DNA from 2 places in the Arthrobacter glacialis genome. Region 1 is predicted to be linked to the other one. Evidence: predicted binding sites of a transcription regulator. Region 1 holds the regulator's gene; the other holds the start of a gene.
The links. The regulator LexA, encoded in region 1, represses DNA repair genes until DNA is damaged. The targets are predictions, from matches to a motif close to TCGAACANNTGTTCGA.
Positions count from the first base shown of each region.

Region 2: uvrA (excinuclease ABC subunit UvrA) is a predicted target of LexA. The motif match lies at 2,567-2,582, and genes of this name have one in related genera.

Region 1 covers NZ_PPXB01000010.1:52,634-56,900, forward strand. The annotation lists gene hisB (imidazoleglycerol-phosphate dehydratase HisB) at 1-122, opposite strand, end outside; gene CVS28_RS12970 (histidinol-phosphate transaminase) at 301-1,398, opposite strand; gene CVS28_RS12975 (LysM peptidoglycan-binding domain-containing protein) at 1,509-1,952, opposite strand; gene lexA (transcriptional repressor LexA) at 2,228-2,971, shown strand; gene CVS28_RS12985 (ATP-dependent DNA helicase) at 3,227-4,267, opposite strand, start outside.
Region 2 covers NZ_PPXB01000016.1:52,201-56,467, reverse strand. The annotation lists gene uvrA (excinuclease ABC subunit UvrA) at 1-2,481, opposite strand, end outside; gene CVS28_RS16665 (GntR family transcriptional regulator) at 2,606-2,998, opposite strand; gene CVS28_RS16660 (ABC transporter ATP-binding protein) at 2,995-4,267, opposite strand, start outside.

The DNA.
Region 1 (4,267 bases):
GTGTCAATCGTGGAAACACCGGTACCGTCTAGGTTGATTTCCACCAGCACGCTGGACTCGCTGGTTACTCGCTCCAAACGGGCTGTGCGTCCCTGGCCGGGCTGCGGGCTGTTCTCAGTCATTGCACAAGTCCTTTGGTTTTTGTCCGCGCCTTCTTGCCCCTGCAGGCGCAGGGCAGGGCTAGGCTCGCGAACTTTTCACTGTATGTCACCAGTTTAGGAGAGAAGGCATGATTATGCCCAAAACAGTCCGCTGCCAATCCTCCGGTGCCCGGTTTGGCAGCGTTGTCCTCACGCGTGACTAGCTGGCCAGGATAGCGCGCAAGCCGCTGAGGAATGCCGTTGTTTCAGCTTCGGTGCCGGCAGTCACGCGCAGGTGCCCGGGAATTCCGACGTCGCGAATCAACACTCCCTCAGCCAACAAGGCTTCCCACACTGCATGGGGATTTTCCAGTCCGCCGAAGAAGACAAAGTTTGAATCCGAGGGTGCCGGCGTCAGGCCAAGATTTGTCAGTTCCGTCACTATCCTGTCCCGTTGGACTTTAATAGCCTCCACATTGGCCAACAGGGATGTTGAGGTACGCAGGGCCGCGACGGCAGTCGCCTGGGTGATGGCCGACAAGTGATAGGGCAACCGAACCAAACGGAGAGCGTCAGCGACTTCCGGCGCCGCCGCTAGATAGCCAAGGCGGGCGCCGGCCAAAGCAAACGCCTTGCTCATGGTCCGTGAAACCACCAGGCGCGGTCGGCCCTCAAGCAGGCTCAGGGCACTGGGCGTTCCTGTGTGGGCAAATTCTGCATACGCTTCATCAACAATGACAATGCACTGTGACGCTTCTCCTGCCTCATAAACAGCCTCCACCACCTCAAGGCCGAGGGCCGTTCCTGTGGGGTTGTTCGGCGAACAGAGGAAAACGATGTTCGGGGCGGCCGCACTCACCTGTTCCGCCGCCGATGCCGCGGACAAGCTGTAGTCCTGATCGCGCAATCCGGCGATATAGCCGGTACCTGTGCCACTGGCCAGCAGGGGGTACATGGAGTATGTGGGCGGGAATCCCATGGCGGTGCGTCCCGGACCGCCAAAGGCCTGAAGGATTTGCTGCAGGACTTCATTGGAACCGTTTGCGGCCCATAGGTTGTCTTCGTTGAGGCCGTGGCCCAAATACGCCGCCAATTCCTGGCGAAGGGTGGTGAATTCCCTGTCCGGGTACCTGTTGAGGCCTTCAAGTTCCGCTGCCACGGCTGCCAGAATGGCTTCCTTGGCATCCGCCGGGACGCCAAAGGTATTTTCATTCACGTTCAACAGTATGGGAACGTCAAGTTGCGGGGCGCCGTAGGGATGCAGTCCACGCAGATCGTCGCGGAGTGGCAATTGACCTAAACGTTCAAACTGATCCATGGCTCCAGCTTAATTGACAAGGATGCCAAATCCCGAAACGGTGACAGCATGCGGACACTTCAGCCCGAGCTCCGGGAGCCAGCTTGGCAGGATTGCTAGCCGGAGGTGTTCTACTTCGGGATGGGAACGAACAGTCGCTGGCCTGCCTGAAGCACACCAGTACCCAACTCATTCAGGGCAACAATTTCCCGAACCACTTCACGAACGTCACGATTCGGATTGGTGGTGCCAGCGATGCTCCACAGACTGTCGCCCTGGAGAACTGTCACTGAATGGGCGTAGCTGTCCATGTCGACGGCCAGGTGTTCCACGCCCGCATGGGCGGGGCTTGCCAACGTACTGAAAACAATCGCCAAGGCGACGAACACCAGGATCGATGATGCCACCAAGGCCGGGACACCAAGGAGCACCAGCCGGCCTCGACGCGTCAACGTCAGCTTGGCAGGCGCGGCCTGCCGCTGCGCCTGATGGTGCCGGGGACTGACATTGCCGCCGCCAAACAAGGCCTTGGGTGTACTGCTGAGAGTTCCTGCAGAGATAACCATTGCATTCATGACTTCTCGTCCTTTCACCGTGGATCTGGATCCTTGGCCACACCTGCCAACTGGATCAAAATTCCATGCTTCATATCTTCGATAGAACGTATGTTCGAATTTGCTACTAGTACAGTTTTAGCACCTATAGACGACACTTGCCAAGGGTTGATAGAACAAATGTTTGATATTGCCCCTGTTGTGGCTTAAACTTGGTTTACAAGGATTGGCCGCTAGATGCAGTCCACCAGCAGGCACTGACATTGTTCAGGGCAGCCACGAAAGGACCCGGAACCATGGCGCTTCAAGAACCTCCGCACCGCATCCCCCAAGCGCCCAGTCGCGCTGGCATGAAGGGGCTCACTGTTCGGCAGAAAAAGATTCTCGAGTGCATCCAGCGCTCCATTGCCGACAAGGGCTACCCACCCTCCATGCGTGAAATCGGCGACTCCGTGGGGCTGGCCAGCCTTTCCAGCGTCACGCACCAGTTGACCCAGCTTGAGCGCCATGGCTACTTGCGTCGTGACCCCAAACGTCCCCGAGCCATGGAAGTTTTGATCCCGCTGGTTCTGGACGACGGCGAGGTGGAGATTGAGGGGGTCAGCGCCCCGTCGAAGTTGCGCAGCTCAAATGGACTCAACTTCGCTGAGCTGAGCAGTTCCTCGGACACCGCATTTGTTCCTCTTGTGGGACGCATTGCAGCTGGTGGCCCCATACTGGCCGACCAGTCCGTGGATGACATCATGCCGTTGCCACGCCAGATTGTGGGCAGCGGAGAATTGTTCATGCTTAAGGTGCAAGGCGATTCAATGATCGACGCGGCAATCTGCGATGGGGACTGGGTGGTGGTGCGTCAACAGCCCACCGCCAACAACGGCGACATTGTGGCTGCCCTGTTGGAGGACGAAGCCACGGTGAAGACCTTCCGCCAGCGTGACGGCCACACCTGGCTTTTGCCCCAGAACACGCGCTACGAACCCATCTTGGGCGACCACGCGACCATCATGGGCAAGGTTGTATCAGTACTGCGCAGCCTCTGACGGCTCCCAACAACGCGTGCACGCATCGCACGCACCAGCAACACCAGCGAAAGGCCCAGGCGCCGGTATTTTCGTAGGCTGCGTCAAGGAGACACCAAAGTCCCCAAGCGCTCCCACCGCTCGCAAGCTCGCAGCGGGTCCCTCGCTCTTGTGGCCCCAGCCCGCGGCCGACGTGTCGGGAAGCAGCCGGAAAATACCGGGCCTGTGCCTTTCGCGTGACCGTAGCCGGAAAGTACCCGTTCCTGGGCCTTGGCGTTATTTCCCGGAGAGCCGCTTCAGTGCGGCAAGAGCCACGGCGCGGTCCTTGGTGGCCCAGAATGGCGGAAGGGCCGCGCGCAGGAACCCGCCGTAGCTGGCGTTGGCCAGGCGTGAATCGAGTACAGCCACCACTCCCCTGTCGGCACTTGAGCGGATCAGGCGCCCCACGCCCTGTGCCAGGCGCACGGCTGCGTGAGTGGCGGAGATGGCGATGAATCCGTCGCCGCCGCTTTGTGCCACAGCCCGTGCCCTTGCTGTCACCAGGGGGTCATCGGGTCGCGGGAACGGAATCCTGTCGATGACAACCAGCCGGCAGGAGGCACCCTGAACGTCAACACCTTGCCACAGCGACATGGTGCCAAACAGGCAGGTGTCGGGTTCATCGGCGAATTCCTTGATGAGCCCGGCCATGGAGGAATCACCTTGGCAAAGAATCTTGACGGAAAGCTTCTTGCGCAGTTTCTCCGCAGCATCCTCGGCTGCTCGCCTTGAGGAGAACAACGCCAACGTTCCGCCACCGGCGGCGGTGATCAGCGCAGCAAGTTCATCGAGCTGTTCGGATGACATACCAAAACCGGGTTTTTGCAGGTGCGCTGCCACATAGAGCATGCCTTGCTTGGGGTAGTCAAAGGGAGAGCCGACGTCGGCCCCTGTCCAGGCGGGTGCGTTGGGGCCCAACAGGCCGAGCCCGCCAGCTGTTGCCTGAAAGGACTCCCCAATGGCCAGCGTTGCCGACGTCAGCACCACAGTACGGTCAGCAAACAGGCCCTCTCGCAGTTTCATGGCCACACTGAGCGGTGCGATGTTGATGACTGCCGGCTCGCCGTCGTCCGCCTTCTGGTAGCCCTTGCCGGGGGTGAAACTTCCTGGCCGCGAGGCCCACACCACCTCACGCGCCTCAGCGGCGACCAGCATCCGCTCGCACAGGTCAAAGATCAGGTTCAGCCGGGCCCGGGCAATGGAACGGCCACCGTCCACGGCTGCATTGCCCTCGGGCTTGGAATCTGAGAGTGCCGCCCGAACGGCGTCGCGCACTTG
Region 2 (4,267 bases), on a different contig from region 1:
GGCAATGGGGGTGAAGGCTGCGAAGAAGTCGGCGCCTTCCTCGATGGGCATGTTCAGCACGTCGGCAATGGACTTGCCCTTGTAGTGGACTTCCAGGGTTTCGCGGTTGTAGCGGGCGCCGTGGCAGACCTCGCACGGCACGTAAACATCCGGCAGGAAGTTCATTTCAATCTTCAGCGTGCCGTCACCGGTGCACGCCTCGCAGCGCCCGCCCTTGACGTTGAAGGAGAAACGTCCCGGCTGGTAGCCGCGCATTTTTGATTCGTTGGTCTCGGCAAAAAGTTTCCGAATGTTGTCAAAAACGCCAGTGTAGGTGGCCGGGTTGGAGCGCGGCGTGCGACCAATGGGGCTCTGGTCCACGTGCACCACCTTGTCCAGGTGCTCCAAACCATCCACGCGCAGGTGGCGGCCGGCAACCTGCTTGGCGCCGTTGAGCTTGTTCGCCAGCACCTTGTACAGGATCTCGTTGACCAGGGTGGACTTGCCGGAGCCGCTGACGCCGGTCACGGCCGTCAACACGCCCAGCGGGAACTTCACGTCAACGTTTTGGAGGTTGTTCTCCTTGGCCCCGACCACCGTGAGTTCACGCTTTTTGTCGTACTTGCGCCGGGTGGCCGGCATGGCGATGGACTTGCGCCCGGACAGGTAGTCGCCCGTCAGGGAGCGGGTGTTGGCCAGCAAGTCCTCCAAGGATCCTGAGTGCACCACTTCGCCGCCGTGCTCACCGGCGCCGGGGCCAATGTCCACAATCCAGTCGGCTTCCTTGATGGTGTCTTCATCGTGTTCGACCACAATGAGGGTGTTGCCAAGATCGCGCAGGCGGGTGAGCGTTTCAATCAGGCGGCGGTTGTCCCGCTGGTGCAGACCGATGGACGGCTCATCAAGCACGTACAGCACGCCCACCAGGCCGGAGCCGATCTGCGTGGCCAGGCGAATACGCTGGGCTTCGCCGCCGGAGAGGGTGGCCGAGGCGCGTTCCAGGTTCAGGTACTCAAGTCCGACGTCGAGCAGGAACCGCAGGCGGGCCTGGATCTCCTTCAGGACCTGACTGGCAATCTGGGCTTCGCGCCCCGTCAGCACCAGGTTGGAGAGGAAGTCGAAGCAGTCGCGCATGGACAGGGCGGCAACAGCGGAAATGGACTTGCCGTTGATCAGCACGGACAGTGAGGCCGGGTTAAGCCGGGCTCCCCCACACGCGGGACACGGAATCTGGCGCATGTATTCTTCGTAACGGTCACGGGCGGAGTCCGATTCCGTCTCGATGTGCTTGCGCTGGATGTACTGCACGGCGCCTTCAAAGCCTGTGCTGTACTTGCGTTCGCGGCCAAAACGGTTCTTGTACTGCACCACCACCTTGTGGTCCTTGCCGTACAGGATGGCCGTGCGCACTGGGGTGTCCAGCTTGTTCCACGGGGTGTCAAGGTCGAAGTCGAGTTCGGCCGACAGCCCTTCCAGGAGGCGGTTCCAGTACTCAGTGGTGGCGGTGCCCAGCGACCACGGGGCAATGGCGCCCTCACGCAGCGAGAGGAACGGGTTGGGGATGACGAGCTCTTCATCAACTTCAAGCTTGGTGCCAATACCGCTACAAGCGCTGCAGGCCCCGAAGGGGTTGTTGAAGGAGAAGGAGCGCGGCTCAATCTCGTCAATGGCCAGCGGGTGCTCGTTGGGGCAGGCCAAGTTCTCGGAGAAGGAGCGGATACGTCCGGAATCCTGCTCCGGCAGGTCAACCAGCTCGGCCAGCACGCGGCCGTCAGCCAGCCCCAGGGCTGTTTCGACGGAGTCGGTGAGGCGCTGCTGGATGCCGTCCTTGACCACGAGCCGGTCCACCACTACTTCAATGGTGTGCTTGAACGTCTTCTTCAGCTTGGGTGGATCGCTGAGCTGAATCTGCTCACCGTCCACCTTGGCGCGGGAATAGCCCTTGGCGGTGAGTTCCTTGAACAGTTCAACAAACTCGCCCTTGCGGTCGCGGACCACGGGGGCCAGGATCTGGAAGCGGGTGCCCTCAGGCATCTCCAGCAGCTGGTCCACGATTTGCTGCGGGGTCTGCTTGGCAATGGGCTCGCCGCAGGTGGGGCAATGGGGAGTTCCCACCCTGGCCCACAGCAGGCGCATGTAGTCATAAATCTCGGTGATGGTGCCCACCGTGGAGCGGGGGTTCTTGCTGGTGGACTTCTGGTCAATGGAAACCGCCGGGGACAGGCCCTCAATGAAGTCAACATCAGGCTTGTCCACCTGGCCCAGGAACTGCCGGGCATAGGCGGAGAGGGATTCCACATAGCGGCGCTGGCCTTCGGCGAAGATGGTGTCAAAGGCTAGGGAGGACTTCCCCGAACCAGACAATCCCGTGAACACGATCATGGCGTCACGGGGCAGGTCAAGGTCAACGTTGCGCAGATTGTGCTCGCGGGCGCCCTTGACTATCAAACGCGACAAGTCGGGGCGCTGCGGATCGGTTGACGAGTTGTGCAACTGGGCCATTGTTTCCTTCACATTGCTGTCCACTGTGTGGGCGCGGAACGGCCAGAACTCGGCCGGGCTCGCGCGCATTCACTGCTAAGTATAATCGAAAGTTCGTTCGAACGCGCGCCGTTGTTGCCGCACGTCAGCCGCTGACGGCGCGATCCAGGGCGGCGCCCACAATGCGCAGCGCCTGGCTATGGGGCACACCCAAATCACGCGCGACGGCGGCAAAGGCGTCAGCCGCCGCTGCAACTTGGGCCGAAATGGCGTCGCCGCCGGATGCCACGGCGGTGCCGCTGCGTCCAGCCGTCACCACAATGCCTGCCTGCTCCAGTTCCCTGTACGCCCTGGCCACCGTGTTGGCTGCCACGCTCAAATCCGCCGCGAGTGCACGCACCGACGGAAGTTTGCTGCCCACGGCCAGCTCACCCGAGGCTGCCAGGTCCAGGATCCGCAAGCGGATCTGCTCATAGGGCGGCACTGTGGACTCCGAGTCCAGATGCCAGCGGCGCATTAAAATATCCATGGTGTTCATAACTGACTCACCTCTTCCACCAGCGGATCTCCAAACTGGCTCATGTATAGCTCGAAGTAGAAACCCTTGCGTTCAAGGAGCACGTGATGGTTGCCCTGTTCAATGATCTCACCGTTATTCATCACCAGTATCAAATCTGCGTCACGAATCGTGGAGAGTCTGTGCGCAATGACAAAACTGGTCCTGTTGTGGCGGAGTTTGTTCATGGCCGTGCGAATCATGACTTCGGTGCGGGTGTCCACGGAACTGGTGGCCTCGTCCAGGATCAGAATGCCGGGGTTGGCAACCCACGCGCGGGCAATCGTCATGAGCTGGCGTTGCCCCTGACTCAGCCCGCCGCCGTCGTCGCTGAGGACTGTTTCATAGCCGTCGGGGAGCGACATCACAAAGTGGTCCACATGCGTGGCCACGGCAGCCTCGATGATCTCCTCCTCGGTGGCGTCCAGCTTGCCGTACCTCAAGTTGTCCTTGATGGTCCCACCAAACAGCCAGGCATCCTGGAGCACCATGCCCAATTGGCTGCGCAGGTCATCACGGGTCAGGTGGGCCGTGTTGACGCCGTCAATGGTGATGGTGCCCGAATCGATCTCGTAGAACCGCATGAGCAGATTGACCAGGGTGGTCTTGCCAGCGCCGGTGGGCCCCACAATGGCAACCGTCTGGCCAGGTTCGGCCACCAGGGACAGGTCCTTGATGAGCGGCTCCCCCGGCTTGTAGCCGAAGTTGACGTGGTCAAAGACCACCCGCCCCTTAGGTTCGGCCAACACCGCCGGCGGGGTGTGGTCCGGGGTTTGCTCCTCGGCATCCAGCAGCTCAAAGACACGCTCTGCCGAGGCCACCCCGGATTGCAGCAGGTTGATCATGCTGGCCAGCTGGGCCATGGGCTGGCTGAACTGGCGGGAGTACTGAATAAACGCCTGGACACTGCCGATAGTCAGGGCACCCTGGGCCACCTGAATGCCGCCGAGCACCGCCACCACCACATAGTTCAGGTTGGAGATGAAGTTGGTGCTGGGCATGATGATGCCGGAAATAAACTGGGCCTTGGCGCTGGATTCGTAAAGGCTGTCATTGGAGACCCGGAACTTCTCAATGGCTGCCTGCTGCTGGCCAAAGGCCTTGACAATCTCATGGCCGGTGAACATTTCCTCCACATGGCCGTTCAGCTCGCCCGTGCTCTTCCATTGCGCCGCAAACTGCACTTGGGAGCGTTTGGCAATCATCACGGTGATGACGGCAACGATCGGCACCGTGAGCAGGGAGATACCG